DNA from 2 places in the Undibacterium sp. FW305-107 genome. Region 2 is predicted to be linked to the other one. Evidence: riboswitches for the same ligand, from Rfam matches in the RefSeq annotation. Region 2 holds a riboswitch; the other holds the start of a gene.
The links. Region 2 has a riboswitch for cobalamin ahead of AC3WQT_RS26725 (TonB-dependent receptor domain-containing protein). Riboswitches for the same ligand answer to the same signal wherever they lie in the genome.
Positions count from the first base shown of each region.

Region 1: another riboswitch for cobalamin. It lies ahead of AC3WQT_RS24310 (CoA-acylating methylmalonate-semialdehyde dehydrogenase); the one in region 2 lies ahead of AC3WQT_RS26725 (TonB-dependent receptor domain-containing protein).

Region 1 is NZ_JBYTAV010000012.1:97,087-106,634, forward strand. Features, by position in the region: gene AC3WQT_RS24305 (acyl-CoA dehydrogenase family protein) at 1-1,047, opposite strand, end outside; gene AC3WQT_RS24310 (CoA-acylating methylmalonate-semialdehyde dehydrogenase) at 1,060-2,571, opposite strand; cobalamin riboswitch at 2,853-3,133, opposite strand; gene AC3WQT_RS24315 (hypothetical protein) at 3,399-4,151, opposite strand; gene AC3WQT_RS24320 (cache domain-containing protein) at 4,518-4,979, opposite strand; gene AC3WQT_RS24325 (hypothetical protein) at 5,122-5,289, shown strand; gene fdhF (formate dehydrogenase subunit alpha) at 5,310-7,988, opposite strand; gene AC3WQT_RS24335 (complex I 51 kDa subunit family protein) at 7,970-9,466, opposite strand.
Region 2 is NZ_JBYTAV010000016.1:60,382-69,929, forward strand. Features, by position in the region: gene gap (type I glyceraldehyde-3-phosphate dehydrogenase) at 1-313, shown strand, start outside; gene lepB (signal peptidase I) at 440-1,120, shown strand; gene AC3WQT_RS26685 (BON domain-containing protein) at 1,302-1,733, shown strand; gene AC3WQT_RS26690 (cache domain-containing protein) at 1,903-2,364, shown strand; gene AC3WQT_RS26695 (IclR family transcriptional regulator) at 2,442-3,221, opposite strand; gene AC3WQT_RS26700 (diacylglycerol kinase) at 3,474-3,872, shown strand; gene cobT (nicotinate-nucleotide--dimethylbenzimidazole phosphoribosyltransferase) at 3,882-4,919, shown strand; gene AC3WQT_RS26710 (adenosylcobinamide-GDP ribazoletransferase) at 4,947-5,714, shown strand; gene AC3WQT_RS26715 (histidine phosphatase family protein) at 5,716-6,264, shown strand; gene AC3WQT_RS26720 (PilZ domain-containing protein) at 6,321-6,665, shown strand; cobalamin riboswitch at 6,771-7,008, shown strand; gene AC3WQT_RS26725 (TonB-dependent receptor domain-containing protein) at 7,187-9,043, shown strand; gene AC3WQT_RS26730 (FecCD family ABC transporter permease) at 9,175-9,548, shown strand, end outside.

The sequences.
Region 1 (9,548 bases), on a different contig from region 2:
CTCCAGCGGGTATTCGCGTATATAGCCGTAACCGCCGTGGATTTGCAGGGCTTCATTGCAGACGGCAAAGCCGGTGTCGGTCGCCAGGCGCTTGGCCATGGCGCAATACACTGAGGCATTGTCAGCCTTGCTGTCGAGCTTGCTGGCGGCAAGACGTACCATCTGGCGGGCAGCCACCAGCTCGGTTTGCATGTCGGCCAGCTTGAATTGCAACACCTGGAAATCAGACAGTTTTTTCTGGAACTGCATGCGCTCATTCATATAGGCTTGCGCGCTGTTGAGTGCCGATTGCGCCGCACCGATAGAGCAGGTGGCGATATTGATGCGGCCACCATCCAGACCACGCATGGCAATGCGAAAGCCTTCGCCTTCTTCACCCAGCAAGTGGCTGCGCGGTATGCTTACCTGGTCAAAATTCACGGTACGGGTGGGCTGGCTGTTCCAGCCCATCTTGTCTTCTTTCTTGCCATAGCTGATGCCGGGCAAATCTGCCGGAACCGCAAAGGCCGAGATACCGCCAGCACCATCGCCACCTGTGCGCGCCATGACGACCAGCATATTGGTAGCACCTGCGCCCGAGATAAAGGCCTTGCTGCCATCGAGGATATAGCTGTCGCCATCGAGACGGGCGCTGGTGCGCAGTGAGGCCGCGTCAGAGCCTGAGCCAGCTTCGGTCAGGCAATATGAAGCCAGTTTCTTGCCTGCGGCCAGCCTGGGCACCCATTCCTGCTGCACTTCTGGCGTGCCCCAGTTGGCGATCATCCAGCTCGCCATATTGTGTATCGTGATATAAGCCGTGGTCGAAGGGCAGGCGCGTGCCAGCTCTTCAAAAATGATGGCTGCATCCAGCCGCGTCAGCCCCAGCCCGCCCAGTTCTTCTGGCACATACAGCCCGCAAAATCCCAGCTCCCCGGCATGGGCGATGACGTCCAGCGGGAAGTGGGAAGTGGCATCCCAATGCGCAGCTTGCGCCGTCATTTCATGGGCGGCGAAGCTGCGGGCAGATTGCTGGTAGGCGCGCTGGTCTTCGTTCAATTCGAAGTCCATGATGGCCTCCGCTTACTTGAGCGAGATGGTGGTATTCACCTTGCCAGCACTGACACTGTCATCAAACCAGCGTGCCGTGATGGTCTTGGTCTGGGTGTAGAACTGTATGACCTGCTTGCCATAAGGCCCCAGATCACCGAGCTTGGATGCACGTGAGCCAGTAAATGAGAACAGCGGCACAGGCACAGGGATAGGCACATTGATACCGATCTGGCCTACGTCGATATCTTCTTCAAAGGTACGAGCCGCAGCGCCAGACTGGGTGAACAGTGCGGTGCCATTGCCGTTAGGATTGGCATTGATGATGGCGATAGCATCAGCCAAAGTATCGGCCTGCATGATGCACAGCACGGGGCCAAAGATTTCTTCTTCATACACACGCATGCCGGGCTTGACGCCAGTGAAGACTGTAGGGCCGACGAAGTTGCCATGCTCATAGCCTGGCACTTGCGGTGCGCGGCCATCCAGCAGCAGCGTCGCACCTTCAGCAATACCCTGGGCGATCAGGCTTTCTACACGCTCTTTGGCGGTGCATGAAATGACCGGGCCTATGTCGGTATTGGCTTCAGCACCGGCATTGATCTTGAGGCTGCGTGCGCGGTCCAGCAAGTCTGGCACCCACTGGTTGGCTTCACCAACCAGTATCACCACGGACAATGCCATGCAACGCTGGCCAGCCGCACCAAAGGCAGCACCGGCGAGGTTGTTCAAGGTTTGTTCTTTATTTGCATCTGGCAGGACGATGGCGTGGTTCTTGGCACCCATCATGCACTGCGCACGCTTGCCCGCCAGCGTCGCGCGGTTATAGACATGCGTGCCTACGCGGGTGGAGCCTACGAAGGACACGGCCTTGATATCAGGGTGATCGCAAATCGCATTGACGATGTCTTCACCACCATGCACCACATTCAGCACGCCAGGCGGCACGCCAGCCTGCATGGCAAGTTCAGCCAGGCGCATGGTGACCATGGGGTCTTGCTCGGACGGTTTCAGGATGAAGGTATTGCCGCAGGCAATCGCCATAGGGAACATCCACAGCGGGATCATGGCCGGGAAGTTGAAAGGCGTGATGCCAGCGCAGACGCCCAGCGGCTGGTTCAGGGTATAGGTATCGACACCGCTGGCAACGTTGTTGGCGATTTCGCCCATTTGCAGGTTGCCGATATTGGCGGCATGCTCGACTACTTCCAGGCCGCGGAAGATATCGCCTTCAGCATCTGCCAGTGTCTTGCCCTGTTCGGCTGTCAGCAATGCAGCCAGCTCGGCCATGTTTTCACGTATCAGTTGCTGGTATTTCAAAAAGATACGGGCGCGTGTGCCTATCGCTGTCTTGCGCCAGGTCTTGAAAGCAGCCTTGGCAGCATCGACCGCGGCCTGCATCTCTTCTGGCGTGGCGAAGGGAACATGGGCCAGCACCTGTTGCGTGGCCGGGTTGATCACATTGCGCCATTGCGTGGATTTGGAGTCTATCAATTCGCCGTTGATGAGCAGCTTGACGTTGGGAGCCTGGGTAAGAATAGCCATGATATTTTCCTGAACCTTCCTGATTGCGCACGGACAGACGGCGGGTTTGACCCGCAACAACAGCCGCACTGATGCCTGAAAACAGGATGACTACTGCAAGCAGAAACCTGCCGCAGCAACGATCCTGACCATGAGCATGCGCCGTGTGGACGCACACTCGCCACGCACCTTCCGTACGTGACCAGACCTTGGGAAAAACAGTAAGAGCAATGTTGAAGACAAGCACCCGCCCGCCATCAGGCGTGCCATGCAATATCCCAAACACCGCCTTCCGCAATGTTTTTCTCAGCGATCAACAGGCCGGTATCCGGGCTTGCAAGTCTTGTTACATCGCCTTCCCAGTCATGCATGACCAGTGGCGTGGATGATGTAACCGCACTTGCCTACCGTTGCGGAGGCAGCAGGGGCTTGAAACATATTTACTATCTTAAGCGCGAGCGTAAATACGTTTTTAGGTCTTGATAGCTACCGTCACTTGGCAGTGACAGCGATCAGGACGACCACTTTCCCGTTTAACACAGCCCAAGAGATTGGGATGTGCACCTGTTATTTTTAGAATAGCACAAGAATTGACGTTAACGTAAACGTTAATTGGTGAAAAAAATTCAAGAAGGAGGAGGGGCTTAAAGTCGATTGTTGTTTAGTAGCAAGAACTCAGTGGTAGGCTGCATCATTGTATGGCAACTCTTGCGAAAAAACGTCAGTCATGCGGTGGCGCCTGATGCACAGAGTGGGAAACATTCGTTGCGAAGGTGAACCATGTAGGTGTGTGGCACCCCCTACGTGTAATGGCTCGTGTTTTGGGGCTCGCCTTGAACACATTGGATTCAGGTGAACCCAAGTTCATTAATTTTATTTCCGCGATCAGGCTTGAGTGTTCCAAGTGCAATACCTTCAAGCGACAAAAAGCCCCCCATTAATTCAAGTCGAGTCTCATTGGCAGGCATGAGCATTGACCACTTGGCCAGTTTTCGACGCTCTTTATCCTGGTCTTGTTGACTGGCAATCAGCCAACGGGGAATCAGTAGATTCATGTCTGATTTGCGTGCTTGACGGAGCCACAGCCCTTGGTGTATCCAGAGTTTGGCATCACTGTCTTGAAGAGACTGCGCCACCCATGACGCGGGGCAAGTTCGTTTGTTGCGGTCAGCAGCCAATTGTCTTACTCGCGGCAAAAGGATATCTAAGGCAAATCGATTTGCTTTGCTTCCAACAGCAGGATTCTCGTAGTATTGGGCACGATAACCACTTGCTGAGCTATGAAACTGATCTAGCGCTGCTGCGTCAACATGAAGCGTAACTACTGCGCGGTAGTAACCTGGCTTTTCCGTCGATTGCTCGCGTTTAACACCTAGGCCAGAAAGTCCAAGTAGAATATTGTGTACTAATTGATCGTATGGCGGACTGTCAAGCAACCAACTTCGGCGTTGCAAATCCAAAGTGTCGTTCAGTTTCCATTCCGCATCTCCAATGCGCACAAACGGTAAAGTCATCACCGATTTTTCCATATAAATTGAAATCGGACACTCAGCATTATCCAGAATGGACTCATTACAATCGTTGGATGAATTGCACTGCATTACTCACTCATCGTAGAGTGATTGCGTTGTTGAAAGGAGTGGTTTTAGCTTCGAGCATTATGTTACATGAGTTATCCGTCGTAGGTGTTACGGGTACAGTCTGTTCGCCGCCAAAGCTGCTCCCACTGGAGCGTTTTATGGTATGGCTAGGTCAGGCTTGTTTCAATGGCTTCAATGACCCACGTCTATGCAGTGCCATTTGCATCGCTGCGGGGGATCTGACTTCAGTACTTCGCCGACCTTGTGTGATCTGCGCTTTTCAGCAATACAGCATTGCTACGGTGTTGAAACCTCGCAAACATTTCTGCAAACAATCATGCTGCAACTGGCTGGTGCTGGCCCGGTCGTTTCTGGTATGTGCTGTACTTATTTGGGTTTGTAAATTCCTGCACCCACCGTATATTGACCTTCAGCCAGGCGGATATAGGATGTTTTGTTTTCCAGGGCTTTGGTCGTGGGATTGACCCAGACATAGTCAACCCATCCTGGTTTCTTTGACTGCGCAACGTCCCTCATTTCTTGCACAAAGGCTTTCCCGTTCGCATCCTTCATTTCTGCCATGTCTTTACCATTCATCTTGGGGGTCACGGCATGACAAATCATGGTCATCTTCATGTCCTGGACAAATATATAAAGATCGCCTTGAATGAAGCCTCCCTTGGGATCAGCAAAATCCTTGCAGGCTTCGGTAATGCCTTTTTTCTGGATGGTCGCTACGGCTTTGTCGACGAGTGCAATGGCATCAGCTTTCGTGGCAGTCTGTGCCAAGGCGGCTGTATTGAAGGTAAGTAGAACTGAAATCAAGATGGCATGAGCATGTCGGGACATAGCATTTCCTTCTGACGCAGATATGATGAGATCAGCTTAGTTCATTTTAGAGAAGTATGCTACTGCTGAGCAGGTTGATTCGTGCAATTCGGCTAAAAGTTTTACATTTCGGAAATGATCAGAGGGAAGTTTATTTTTAGCATTGATGCCTCGGATAAAAGACTTTGCCAGCATCCGTGGCGCGCGCTGTAACGTCGCTGAGCTGGGCGAACTGGAGGAGGGCTGTTACCGTGAGCTTGAAACCTGGCTAATCATGTTTGAGTGTGCACGCCTGAACCTGGAGCACAAGACGGCCATCATGTTCAGCTGATGTGCAAAAAAATCCAGCATCTATTCCCCGCTCACCCGCTTCACCTTCACCGCCGTGACCTTATATTCCGGCGCATGCACCAGGTTGTCGCAATAAGGCGAAGTCAGCGCATTGACGTTCAGGTCTGCGCGGTGGAAGCTGCAAAACAACTGGCCGTCCTGCATCTTGTCTGTGATGTGCACTGGCAAGGTGGCTGTGCCATAGCGGCTGCAGACCTGGGCTTGCTGGCCTTCTGAAAGATTCAAATACTTTGCATCGGCGGGGGAGATGTCCAGGGTGTCGGTGGGTTTGAGTTGCGCGTTGGGGGTACGGTAAGTCATGGTGCCTGCATTGAAGTGATATAGCTCGCGCCCGGTTGTCAGTAGCAGGGGGTAGTCATCATCGCAGACTTCTGCCGTGGGCTGATAGGCGATGCAGGCCAGGCTTGCTTTGGGGCCGACACCAAAGCCTTGCTGGTGCAGGATGGCGGTGCCGGGATGATTGTCATCGGGGCTAGCGGGGCAGGGCCATTGCAGGCTTTCGTTTTGCAGGCGCTGGTAGCTGAGACCGGCGCTGGCGGGCCAGACGCTGCGCACTTCGTCCCAGATGGTTTGCGGGTCATCGAATGTGAAGCCCTGTTCATGGCCCATGTGCCTGGCCAGTTCTGTGATGATCTGCCAGTCTGGTTTTGCCTCACCGGGGCTGTTGATGACTTGCCTGACTCTTTGTACACGGCGGTCGGCATTCATGAAACTGCCGTCTTTTTCAAACACACTGGCAGCAGGAAAGAAGACGTGGCCCGCCGCCTTGGCGGTTTCGTTAAGGAAGAGGTCTTGCACGATGACGAGTTCCAGTTGCGCCAGTGCTGCCAGGGTTTGAATGGTATTGGGCATGGACATGGCGATGTCATAGCCCATGACCCACATGGCCTTGAACTTGCCCATGCTGGCGGCAGCCAGCATGGCAGGTAAATCCAGCCCTGCACTTGTTGGCAGGGTGGTGCTCCAGGCTTGCTCGAAGTTGGCGCGTACTTTGGCATCGGCCAGGTTTTGCGCGCCTGTCAGCGAGGCAGGTTCGCATCCCATCTGGGCTGAACCCTGGACATTGTTTTGCCCGCGCAAGGGGTTGATGCCGCTGCCGCGCTTGCCCAGGTTGCCAGTCAGCAGGGCGAGGTTGATCAGGCTCATGATGCCTTGCGTGCCTTGCAGGTGTTCTGTCATGCCCAGGCCATGAAAACACATGGCGGGTTTGGCATGCGCATACATGCGGGCAGCGCGGCGTATGTCGTCTGCCTTGACACCGCATTGGCTGGCGACCTGTTCCGGAGAGTAGGCAGTGATGAAACTGCGGAAGTCTGGCAGGCCATCAACGCGCCTGGCGATGTAATCATCATCCTGCAAACCCTCTTCCAGCAGGGTGGCGGCCATGGCATTGAACAGCAGCACGTTGGTACCAGGGCGCAGAGCAAGATGTATATCGGCACAGGCTGCCAGCTCGGTACGGCGCGGATCGATGACGATGAGGCCAGCCCCGGCGCGCACCGCTTGCTTAATGCGTGCGCCGACGATGGGGTGGTTTTCTGTCGGGTTGCAACCGCATAGCATGAACAGGCTGCTGTGTTCTATGTCATCAAATGAATTGGTCGCCGCACCCGTGCCCAGCATGGTCTTCAGGGCTTTGGCAGACGGCTGATGGCAAACCCGGGCGCAGCAATCGACATTGTTGGTGCCCAGCACCACGCGGGCGAATTTTTGTGCGAGGTAGTTTTCTTCATTGGTGGCGCGGGCTGAGCCCAATACGCCCAGACTGTCTGCGTCGTACTTGTTGCGCAGTTCTTGCAGGCGGCTGGCGGTGAAGTCCAGCGCTTCTTCCCATGAAACCGTATACCAGTCACTGCCCCTGCGCAGCATGGGTAGCGTGACGCGTTCTGGTGAATGGGTAAAGTCGTAGGCATAGCGCCCCTTGACGCACAGGTGGCCATGATTGACAGGGCTGTTTGCCGGTTTGATGGCGACAACAAAGTTGTCGTGGCTGGCGACTTCCATCTGGCAACCGACGCCGCAATACACACAGGTGGTTTTGGTCCAATGATCGACTGGCCCTGTACTGCGTTTGTCAAAAATTGCACCGGTGGGGCAGGTGTCGGCGCAGGCACCGCAAGAGACGCAGCCGCTGCTGAGCAGGCTTTTGCCATCTGCCGGGGCGATATGGGTTTGCTCGCCTTTGCCCCAGACTTTCCAGACAAATTGTCCCTGTACTTCATCACAGATACGCACGCAGCGCTGGCAATTGATACATCTCTCCATCGCTATGCCCAGATAGGGATGGCTGTCATCCTTGAAAATCGGGGCATGATGCTCGCTGCCGGCGCTTACGCTGTTTTGCTTCAGCAATTGATGAAAGGGGTGTTCAGCCTGTTCGCTCACTGCCGTGGCAGGATAGCTATCCGCCAGTAGCGACAGGTTGGTATGCAACAGCGATTGCAGGTGTGCTGTCGCTGTATGCACGACCATGCCATCAGTGACTGCGGTGGCACAACTGGGGACGGGGCGGGCTTGCCCTTCGACTTCGACCAGGCATAGCCTGCATGCACCTATGGGTTTGAGTCTGTCGTCATGGCAGGGGTGAGGTGGCTGGCAACCATGATTGCGCAAGGCTTGCAAGAGGCTGCTGCCTTCTGCCACTGTGCATGCCTGGCCATTTATGCTGATGTGAAGCATGTCTGCAACTCCGCATGGTAGTGGCGTTGAATTGACTGGGCAAATTCTGCCAGACCGCGCCCGTGGCCGCACAGGCTGGCGTCGGCAAGGGCTGTTACCAGGGCTTGCCAGCGACTTGCATTCCAGTGTCCACCTTGCAGTATGTCGTCAAAGTGGCTGGTGATTTCTGCTGCGCCGTGATGGCAGGGCGTGCATTTACCGCAGGATTCAAATGCGCCAAAGCGAAATACTTGCGCCACCAGTTCAGCAACGCTGCAACTGTCATCAAAGGCGATGACGCCGCCATGGCCGACCGCGCCGCCAATTTGCTGCAGGCTTTGATAGGCGAGCGGGGTATCAAGCAATTGCGACGGTATCAAGCCCGCCAGTGGGCCGCCTATCATCAGGCCCTTGAGCTGGCCTTGCTGCAGGCCCAGGCCGAGCTTGTCGACGATATCACGCAGGCTGATGCCAAATTCGACTTCATACAGGCCAGGCCGCTTGAAGACGGAGTTGAGTGACAAGAGCTTGGTGCCCGGGCTTTCTGGCGTACCCAAAGCTGCATATGCGGCAGCACCATGGGCGATGATCCAGGGTATGGCGCACAGGGTTTCGACATTATTAACCAGCGTGGGTTTGTTGTATAAACCCAGTTCGGTGATTTGCGGTGGGCGCAATCTGGCTTCTGGTCGCCTGTCTTCGATGGCATTGAGCATGGCGGTTTCTTCACCGCACAGGTAACTGCCTTTGCCGATGACAAGACTGATGTCAAACGCATGTGCACTGCCGAGTACATGCTGGCCCAGCCAGCCCTCCGCCCGCGCCTGTGCTATTGCCGACTGCAAGATGCTTGCTGCTTGCTCGTATTCACGACGCAGGTAGATGTAACCGAGGCTGGCGCCAACGGTGACGCCAGCAATGAGCATGGCTTCTATCAGGCGGTAGGGGTCTCTTTCCATCAGCAGGCGGTCGCTGAAGCTGCCGGGATCACCTTCATCAGCATTGGCGACGAGGTATTTGCAGTCAGCTTCTTGCTCTGCCAGCGATTGCCATTTCAGGCCAGTAGAAAAGGCGGCACCACCACGGCCACGCAAGCCTGAAGTAGTAATCTGCTGTATGACTGCGGCGCTATCCATGTGCAAGACCTGGCGCAATGCCTGTCCGCCACCTGTACTGCAATACTCGTCCAGATCAAGCACCGCTGCTCTGGCGACATTACCTAGCAAGACTGATGCGCGGGCATGGCTGGCAATATGGGGAAGTGCATCTTCACCTTGCCGTGCCGGGCCACGATAGCACTGGCCCAGGCAATACACAGTGGGACTGCTATGGCATGCAAGTTCCCATCCCGCCGGGTCTTGCCGCTTCGCGGCAAAGCAGGCCAGCCCCTGACAACGACTGCCTGTCAGGGACGTATGGGATAAGTGATAAAAACTATCGCTGGCAAGCCGTGCAAGGATGTGGTCCATATAAGCCAATATGAAACGCTGTACGGGCATAGCGCCTATGCCAGCTTTCAATATGGCATGGTTGCCAGCATTGTCAATTGAGGTGCATCAAGAAATACCAGTTTTAACATGG
Region 2 (9,548 bases):
CGCCATGCGCGTACCAACCATCAATGTATCTGTCGTTGACCTGACTTTTGTTGCTGCCCGTGACACGACAGTGGCAGAAATCAACCAGGTCTTGAAAGATGCATCCGAAGGCGCCCTGAAAGGTATCCTGGATTACAACACGGCACCTCTGGTTTCTGTGGATTTCAACCACAATCCAGCTTCCAGTACCTATGATGAAACATTGACAAAAGTTTCTGGCCGTCTGGTTAAAGTATCGAGCTGGTATGACAACGAATGGGGCTTCTCCAACCGTATGCTGGACACCACTGTTGCACTGATGCATGCAAAATAATCTGCTGGCCAGATAGTTTTTGCATCACAACTAAAAATACCCCGAACTTTCGGGGTATTTTTTTGTCTATACAGGGCAAGGGTAATTTATTGATTTATATTTTTTGCTTGTCATTGGGAGATTGCTGTGAAGCTCAAGAAACTGTTAGCCGACAATAAAGGTTTCATCGTACTCATGCTGGGCATGGTTTTTGTGCGCAGTGCCCTGGCTGATTACTATATCGTGCCTACCAGTTCCATGTATCCGACCCTGCTGGAAGGGGATCGTGTCATTTGTGACCGTCTGGCCTATGATGTCAAGTTACCATTCACCGATGTCATCCTCGCACATGTCTCTGATCCACAACGCGGAGATGTGGTGACCTTTACTTCGCCAGCAGATGGTGTGCGCCTGATCAAACGCCTGGTTGCCGTGCCGGGTGATGTGGTGGAAATGCGCGAAGAAAAGCTGTTCATTAACGGTGTTGCCGCCAGCTATGAGCCTATAGCGCCGCGTAGTGACGACCATCTGACACCAAAACGCGAATACAAAGGCCAGCAACTAGTTTACAAAGAACGCCTGGGCAGCCTGCAACATGACATGATCGTCATGCCAGAGCGCGAAGCACTGCGCTCTTTCGCTCCCGTCAAAGTCCCGGAAGGTGAATATATGATGCTGGGAGATAACCGCGACAATAGCCAGGACTCCCGCTACATCGGCCTGGTCAAACGTGAGTTGATCACCGGACAGGTAAAACGCCTGATGTACTCACTGAATGGGGATCAATATTATTCGCCACGGTTTGATCGCTTTGGGGCAAAAATCTAGTACCTTATCAATTAAGTTGGAAAGCCAGTGCTGTGTAAAGTACTGGCTTTTTTTATGTGGCAAGCACATCCAATAAAAATTAGTTAATATGCAAATGCCTGTTCAGACAGTTTTGCATAAGGTACACACTAATGGGGGGATTTGCATGTGGCTAAAAGAATCTAAACACCGCCTTGTACTTATGGCTGTACTTGCTCTGTGCGCCAATCCAGCGATGTCTGATGAAGCACGAAGCAACTACTTCAACGATCCTTTCCTCAAAGTTACCCAATTCATCAGCGATTGTGCTGTGCCCGAAGGTCCTTTATTGACCGAGGCGCAAGCCAGGTCAGAAGCGCATTCCAGAATAGAACGCGGCACCAGTTGCTATCAATCAGGTCAATGCCGCCTGCCCAATTCCTATTTGTACGATCAGGAAATTATTCCCAGGGTAAAACGTGCAATAGAAGCGGATGGTCGTTTTGCTGAAACCAGTATCTGGATAGAGGGGCAGCGTCGCTTCGTCACCTTGAAAGGCTGCGTGCAAACAGCTGGTCAGGCAAAAGAACTGGAAAAACTGGTGCGCCGCCTGGACGATGTGGAAGGTGTTGTAAATTTGCTTAGCTATAAATAGCCGTATTGCACTATGCTGTAGTGGCACTGATTGCAAAGAAAGGCAAATTTATTGCGCCGCACAGTGACTATTACTGGACTGGATAGCGCAAGTCATGAATGATTGGTTCTGCAAAGCAATAATTACCACGCGCCGATATAAACGGCTCTATAAAACAAGGAGATGAGTCATGAAATTGATAAGCAAACTGTTTCTGCTGGCAGTAATGGGTTTCTTTATGGCCGGGTCTGTGATGGCCAGTGATGAGCGCGGCACCACTGCGCAAGCGCAAGCCATGGTAAAAAAAGGAATTGCCCATATCAAGAAAAATGGCAAGGAAAAAGCTTTTGCAGACTTCAATGATGCATCCAACAAAGATTTTCACGACCGTGACCTGTACTTGTTTGTATATGACATGAATGGCGTCAACTTGTCACATGGTGCCAATCCCAAGATGATAGGCAAGAATTTGATAGATTTGAAGGTAGAGGGTAAGCCTATTATCAAGGACATGGTGACAGCGCTGAAAACCAAGAATGACGGCTGGATAGATTATCAATGGCCAAATCCTGTGACCAAAGCTTTGGAAACCAAATCCAGCTATTTTGAAAAGATCGACGACTATTTTGTCGGCAGCGGTGCTTACAAATAAGACTCGAAGCAGTTGAATTGCAGATAAAAACCAGTGCTGTGAAAAGCACTGGTTTTTTATTTGGATAATGCTTCTATTCAGAATGTGCCGGTATAACCCAGGGTGAGTGAAATTTGTCTGGCTGTGTCGGTCAGGTTGCTCAGCCATTCTTCTTGCAAGCGGTCTGCTGGTGCTGAGATAGACAAGCCTGCAATCATTTTGCCGCTGTCGTCATGTATGCCTGCTGCCATGCAGCGCACGCCCAGCTCCAGTTCTTCATTGTCCCTGGCATAACCGTTTTCACGCACAGCCGACAATTCTTTTTCCAGTTTGGCGAGGTCAGTAATCGAATTTTTATTGTGACCAGCCAGGCCGGTGCGTGTTGCATAAGCGCGTATGGCTTTGGGCTCATCCAGCGACAAAAACAATTTACCGGTTGAAGTCAGGTGCAATGGGGCACGACCACCTATCGCACGGACCACCTGCATGCCTGAGCGCTCAGAAAAGGCACGGTCTATGTAGACGATTTCATCGCCCTGGCGTACCGACAGATTGATAGTCTGGTTGGTCTGGCGATGTAAGGCACGCATGAATTCCAGCGCCGCTTCGCGTACGTTCAAACGGCTTTTTACTATATTCCCCAACTCCAGCAAACGCATGCCGAGGCGATAAGATCCTGTGTCTGCACGGTCAACAAAGCGGGTAAGCACCATATCGTTGAGAATGCGGTGAGCAGTGGAGGGATGTAAACCAGTGACAATGGCCAGTTCCTTCAGGCTGACCGGGTCCTGGTAACGTGACAGGGCATCCAGCAAGGACACCATGCGTTCTATTACCTGGATGGAAGTTTTATCAGAGGCGGGCGTATCGTTTTTCATATTATGGTTGGTGCGCTGCAATATATAAGTTATACCATAATGTGAAATGAACGTCACGGCTTCGTCGTCAAAATACAAAATATGCCCCAAGATGGTGTGTCGGCGCGCTGTCAGCATGCAAGAAATTGATTTGCAATAAGTAAATCTGCTTGTTCCTGACTTGGAGTCCTGTAAAATTCGCCAGCTGAGTGAAAGCTAGCTGGCTGGCCTTCATCTGTAATACTGTTTAAGTGTGTGGTTTAAGGAAGAAAAATGTCTGAAAAAGAACAAGAAGTCAGTGAATTTAAAAGCAAAAGTGGCTTGCGCCGCATATTTTCGGCCTTCCTTTATTCCATAGATGGCCTGTGTTCAGCCTGGAAAAACGAACACGCCTTTCGTCAGGAACTGGTACTGGTCGTTACCGGTTCCATCATCGCCCTGTTTTTACCAGTTTCAGCCTTTGAAAAACTGATGATGATTGCTGTACTGATACTGATCTTGATCGTAGAGTTGATTAACTCAGCAATTGAAGCCGTGGTTGATCGCGTTTCGCTTGAGCGCCACACCTTGTCCAAAAACGCCAAGGACTTTGGCAGTGCCGCTGTCTTGCTGACGGTGCTGATCGCACTGGCTACCTGGGTAGTGATTTTGCTTGATCGTTTTTATTATTGATCGCCTGACATGCTCAATTCAAACATAGTCGCAACCGCTAATTCTGCTCTTGAAGCAGAACTCACTTCCGCCATCAATAATAAGACCAAGCCTCTGGGTAGTCTTGGTCGTCTCGAACACCTGGCTGCCCAGATAGGTTTGATACAGCAAACTGCACAACCAGAATTGCGCGAACCCGCCATTGTCGTGTTTGCGGGTGATCATGGTGTGGTGGCAGAGGGCATATCTGCTTTCCCTCAGGACGTGACCTGGCAAATGGTAGAGAATTTTTTGGGCAATGGAGCCGCGATCAATGTCTTTGCGAGACAGAATGGAATCGCTCTGCATGTGGTGGATACTGGCGTCAACCATGAATTTGGCCCGCGTGAAAAACTGCTGAGCATGAAAGTCGCCAATGGCACGCGTAATTTTGCCAAAGAGCCGGCAATGACTGCTGCTCAATGCCAGATCGCGATGAAAAATGGTGCTGAACTGGTGGTCGGCCTGTCTGGCAATGTGCTGGGATTTGGCGAGATGGGTATAGGCAACACCACTGCGGCGGCTGCCCTCATGCACAAGCTGACGGGGGTTCCTGTCGCGGAGTGCGTAGGTGCAGGCACAGGTTTGTCTGCCGAAGGCATACGCCATAAACAGGCTGTCATTGAAGCAGCCGTGACCTTGCATGCAAATGTAGACGAGCCTGCAGATGTGCTGGCTACCTTTGGTGGTTTTGAAATTGCCACCATGGTCGGCGCCATGCTTGCAGCGGCAGAGCGCCGCATGGTCTTGCTGATAGATGGTTTCATCGTCAGCAGTGCCTTGCTCGTCGCTGCCAGGATGCAGCCAGCCATACTCGATTACTGTGTGTTTTCACATCAGTCGGATGAAAGTGGCCATGCCCGCATGTTGCAGGCCCTGGAGGTCAAACCTGTGCTGCAACTGGACTTGCGTCTGGGCGAGGGTACGGGGGCAGCGCTGGTGTATCCTATGGTGCAGGCTGCGGTCAACTTCCTGAACCAGATGGCGACTTTTGCGTCAGCACAGGTTAGCGAAAAAAGTAGCGACTAAAAAATCACCAACACTGCGGGAGCTGGCTTGCATCAACTACGCTTATTCTTCATTGCCCTGCAGTTTTTTACCCGTATTCCTGTACCCGACTGGGTAGGGTTTGAGCCTGACTGGTTGCGGCAGTCTTCACGCTATTTCCCGGCAACAGGCTGGATTGTGGGGGCAGTGTGTGCAAGTGTCTATGCAGCCGCTGCACAATTGTGGCCACATGCGGTGGCGGTGGTGCTATCTACTATTGCAGGCATCTTGTTGACAGGCGCTTTTCATGAAGACGGTTTTGCCGACGTCTGTGATGGTTTTGGCGGTGGCATGACGCCAGAGCGCGTGCTGGAAATCATGAAGGATTCACGCGTTGGTGCCTATGGTGCCATTGGTATTTTACTGATGCTCGTCCTGAAGCTGGCTTTACTCATCAGCTTGCCTGTTTCGATAGCTGTACCTGCCTTGCTGCTCGCACATCCCTTGTCGAGGCTGGCTTCATGCAGCCTGATCTGGCTTATGTCGTATGCGCGACATGAAGGCAAAGCCAAGCCTCTGGCGCAGGAAATGCATTCCGGTGAATTTCTCGTCGCCTGCCTGACTGTGCTTTTGCCGGGTGCAGCACTAATGTACTTCTTTCCCTTCCCATTGCATTCGCTGTTATTGTCGCTGTGCCTGATGTTATTGCTGACCTGGCGCATGGCGCGGCTGTTCCAGCGCAGGATAGGCGGCTTCACCGGTGATTGTCTGGGGGCAACCCAGCAAGTGGCAGAAGTGGCTATCTACCTTGGTTTGCTGGCTTTTCAGGTGAACTGATATGCGCCTGCATTTACTCCGGCACACCAAACCGCGGATAGCAGAAGGTCTGTGCTATGGGCAAACAGATGTCGATGTCAACGAAGCGGACTGTGCTGCACTGGTGCGAAAGGCATGCAGTCAGTTGCAGCCAGGTTTACCGGTATTTTCCAGTCCTTTGCAGCGTTGCACACGTCTGGCCAAACTATTGCACGCCCAGCCCCAGTTTGATGATCGCTTGAAAGAACTCAATTTCGGTGCATGGGAAATGCAAGCCTGGGATACCATTCCAAGACATGAAATCGATGCCTGGGCAGCAGACCCTGCCAGCTATCAGCCCGGTGGTAAAGAGTCTGCCATAGACCTGGCGCAACGCGTCATAAGCTGGTTGGATGATAAGCGCGCATCTGGCTTGCCGGAAGCCATCGTCGTTACCCATGCGGGCGTCATGCGCATGTTGCTGGCCTGGCAGGACACTATGGTGGCTGAAGAGTTGGCAAACGTGGTATGTGCACAAAACCTCAGCCTTGCCTTTGGTGAATATAAGGAAGTGCTGGTATTTCACACTTAATACAGATAGTATTTACGCAAGACTGACAAGAAAACCATGTTTCCCATGGTCATCGAATGATAGAACTCAGGAGATCCCCGCGTATTACCGTGACCTGGCGTGCAGGTGTCAAATTGCCTGACGGTAAATTGGTTCTTGCCAAACTGGTCAACATCTCGGCCGAGGGTGTACTCATACACACAACCGAAAACCTGATTCCGCAACGTAGTTATCCCATGCTGATAGAAATTCCTGGCATCTTTCAGGAATCCCAGATTTATAAGGTCAGTTGCAAAGGTACTGTCAGGCATGCCATCCTCAGTGGAGAGGTCTATCATGTAGGCATACAACTCTCAGAAATGTCGCAATTGCACACTGAACTGGTGACTGCCTGGATTTCCAAGACTGCCCATCTGAGCTGAATCGGGGCCCTTATTGACATAAATCTGCTTTGTTTTCAATAAGTTAATAAACTGAGCTGCGTCAGCTTTTAAACCTTCCAAACTTGCGGCTACCCCCATCTGTCTATAGAATGGCGGGGTTTTGGTGCTCGCGGGTATATTCATATCCGCGGTTAAACGGGAAACACTAAGCTATTGCAAAAGTGTGCTGCCCCCGCAACGGTGTACAAGTTGCTGCGAATTTAGAAGACTTATGTCGTTCACACGCAGCCAGCCATTTTCCAATACCACTGTGCTATGTGCATGGGAAGGTCAGATGGTGATACTTGTCAGCCCGGATACCGGCCAGAATAAGTGAAGCAATACGGACGGGGAAGTTTCGTGAAACAGAAACGCATTCATTGCCTGGTATGGTGGGGTGCGAAATCCTGACAGTGCAGGCTGCCTGTATGGCCCTGTAGCTGACGTCAGTGTCCTTATTGCTTTGTTCAAAGTAGCCTGCGGGGACGTCGGCCACTTGCTCCATTTTTTTCTGAATTATCATGACATCTGTATTCAAACCGCTCGCCCTCAGCCTGGCTATTGCCGCTGCATTCCCATCCACTATTGCTTTTGCACAAACCGCTGCTGTAGGTACTGCTTCCAGCGTGATCATTACTGCGGGCCGCCAGACACAAGCTGCCAAAGACGTACTGGCTGACAACGTCGTCATCACGGCAGAAGACATCGCCAAATCTGGTGCTGCTTCTATCGTTGATCTGCTGCAGCAACAGCGCGGCATAGAAATCGCCCGCAACGGTGGTCCTGGCACGACAGCTTCCGTCTTCATGCGTGGTGGTAATAATGCGCAAAACGTAGTGTTGATTGATGGCGTACGCATAGGCTCGTCCACTACCGGTGGCGCTACCTGGTCTTCCATCCCATTGTCACAGATAGACCGTATTGAAGTCGTGTATGGCCCGCTGTCCAGTCTGTATGGCGCAGATGCCATGGGTGGTGTAATACAGATATTCACTAAAAAGGGTACTGGTGTTCTCTCTCCTACCGTGTCGGCTGGTTTGGGTAGCTACGGCACTCGTAAGTTGCAGGCAGGTATTACTGGCTCTGTTGCCAGTAACCTTAGCCTTAGTCTGAATGCTGCGCACGAAGAGAGCGATGGCTTTTCTGCCAGCAAACCGGGCGCAGGCACATTCACTTATAACCCGGATAAAGACGGTTACAAGATGGATAGCTTCAATGGTCGCCTGGTGTGGGAAATCAGCAAAGGCTATGAACTGGGGGCCAGTGTTTTACATAGCCGCAATAATGCACAGTTTGATGCAGGCACGGCACAAGATGACCGTAATATCTCGACCTTGAAAACCATCGCCGTTTTTGGCCGTGGCAAGTTCACTGATTACTGGTCCGCTTCCCTGCAATATGCAAAAACTGCTGACAAGGGATATACCGACGCATCCTACGGCAAGAGCCAGATTGATACTCGCCAGGACAGCCTGAGCTTCCAGAATGATATCCGTATCGGTAAAGACGTATTGCAACTGATCGCTGAAACACGTGACGAAAACGTTGAAACCACCACTTTGGCTGTCAACGGCAAGCGCACGACGAATTCTTTCGCAGCATCTTATGTATTCAAGCAAGATGCCCATCTGGCCAGCGCCAGCATTCGCAATGACCGCAGTTCACAATATGGCTCCAATACCACAGGCAGCGTAGCATATGGTTACCGCTTCACTGACGCCCTGCGTGTCAATGCCAGCTACGGCACCAGCTTCCGTGCGCCGACTTTCAATGAGTTGTATTACCCAGGTTATGGCGTCGCGAGCAACAAGCCAGAAAAAGCAAAGAATGCAGAAATCGGCGTGTATTTTGAGCAGGGCGATACACAGTTGAGCGCGGTGTATTACCAAAACAAGGCAACGGATTTGCTGGTCAGTACCAATGTCTGCCCTATAGAAAAAGCGACTCATCAATTCGGCTGTGCCTATAACGTCAATAAGGCAACTTTGTCTGGTTTGACAGTGGGCGGTACAACTCGTTTTGCTGACCTGACACTGCGTGCTTCCATCGATATTCAGGATCCTAAAGATGATACGACAGGTAAACGCCTGGCTCGCCGCGCTAAACAGCATGGCACTTTGGCGGCAGAATATGCCTTTTCGAATGCAAGAATTGGCGTAGAAACTATCTACTCTGGTGACCGCTTTGATGATGCCAACAATACGAGAGTATTGGGTTCTTATAATTTGCTGAATTTGTATGCGACATACGAAGTAGCAAAAAATACGACTGTGCTGGCACGTTGGAATAATGCCTTGAACAAGGACTATGAACTGGCAAGAAATTATTCTACCGCCGGTTCCAATGTATTTGTTGGCGTGAACTACGGCTTTAAGTAAGCTTGACAGCGATATGATGAGCATTGCTGGATAACTCATCACATCGCAAGCTGATTGCATGATGTGCAGGCCATGGCATTTTCCATGGCGCTGAGCATCAAAACCTGTTTTACCTTTGGACCAGACCGATGATGGCGTCTTTTTTTTCTGCACGACAGCGCAAGCAATCCCCCAGGATGGCGGTCGCTCAACGTGCTGGCCTGGTTCTCCCGATTTTATTGGCTGCTGCTTTAGGCAGTGTATTGATTGCCTGCGCCTGCGGCTCAGTATCCCTGAGTTTTGCCGAGCTTTGGCAGGCCTTGCTGGAATTATTACGCGGCCCGCCAACCACCTTGCCCGGCAGCTTGCTGGATTTGCGCCTGGGTCGTGCGCTGACCGGGTTTGTTACAGGTGCCACGCTGGCGCTTGCTGGCGTCATGATGCAGGCGCTATTGCGCAACCCGCTGGCTGACCCTTATGTGTTGGGCATATCTGGTGGCGCATCTGTTGGTGCGCTGGCGACCAT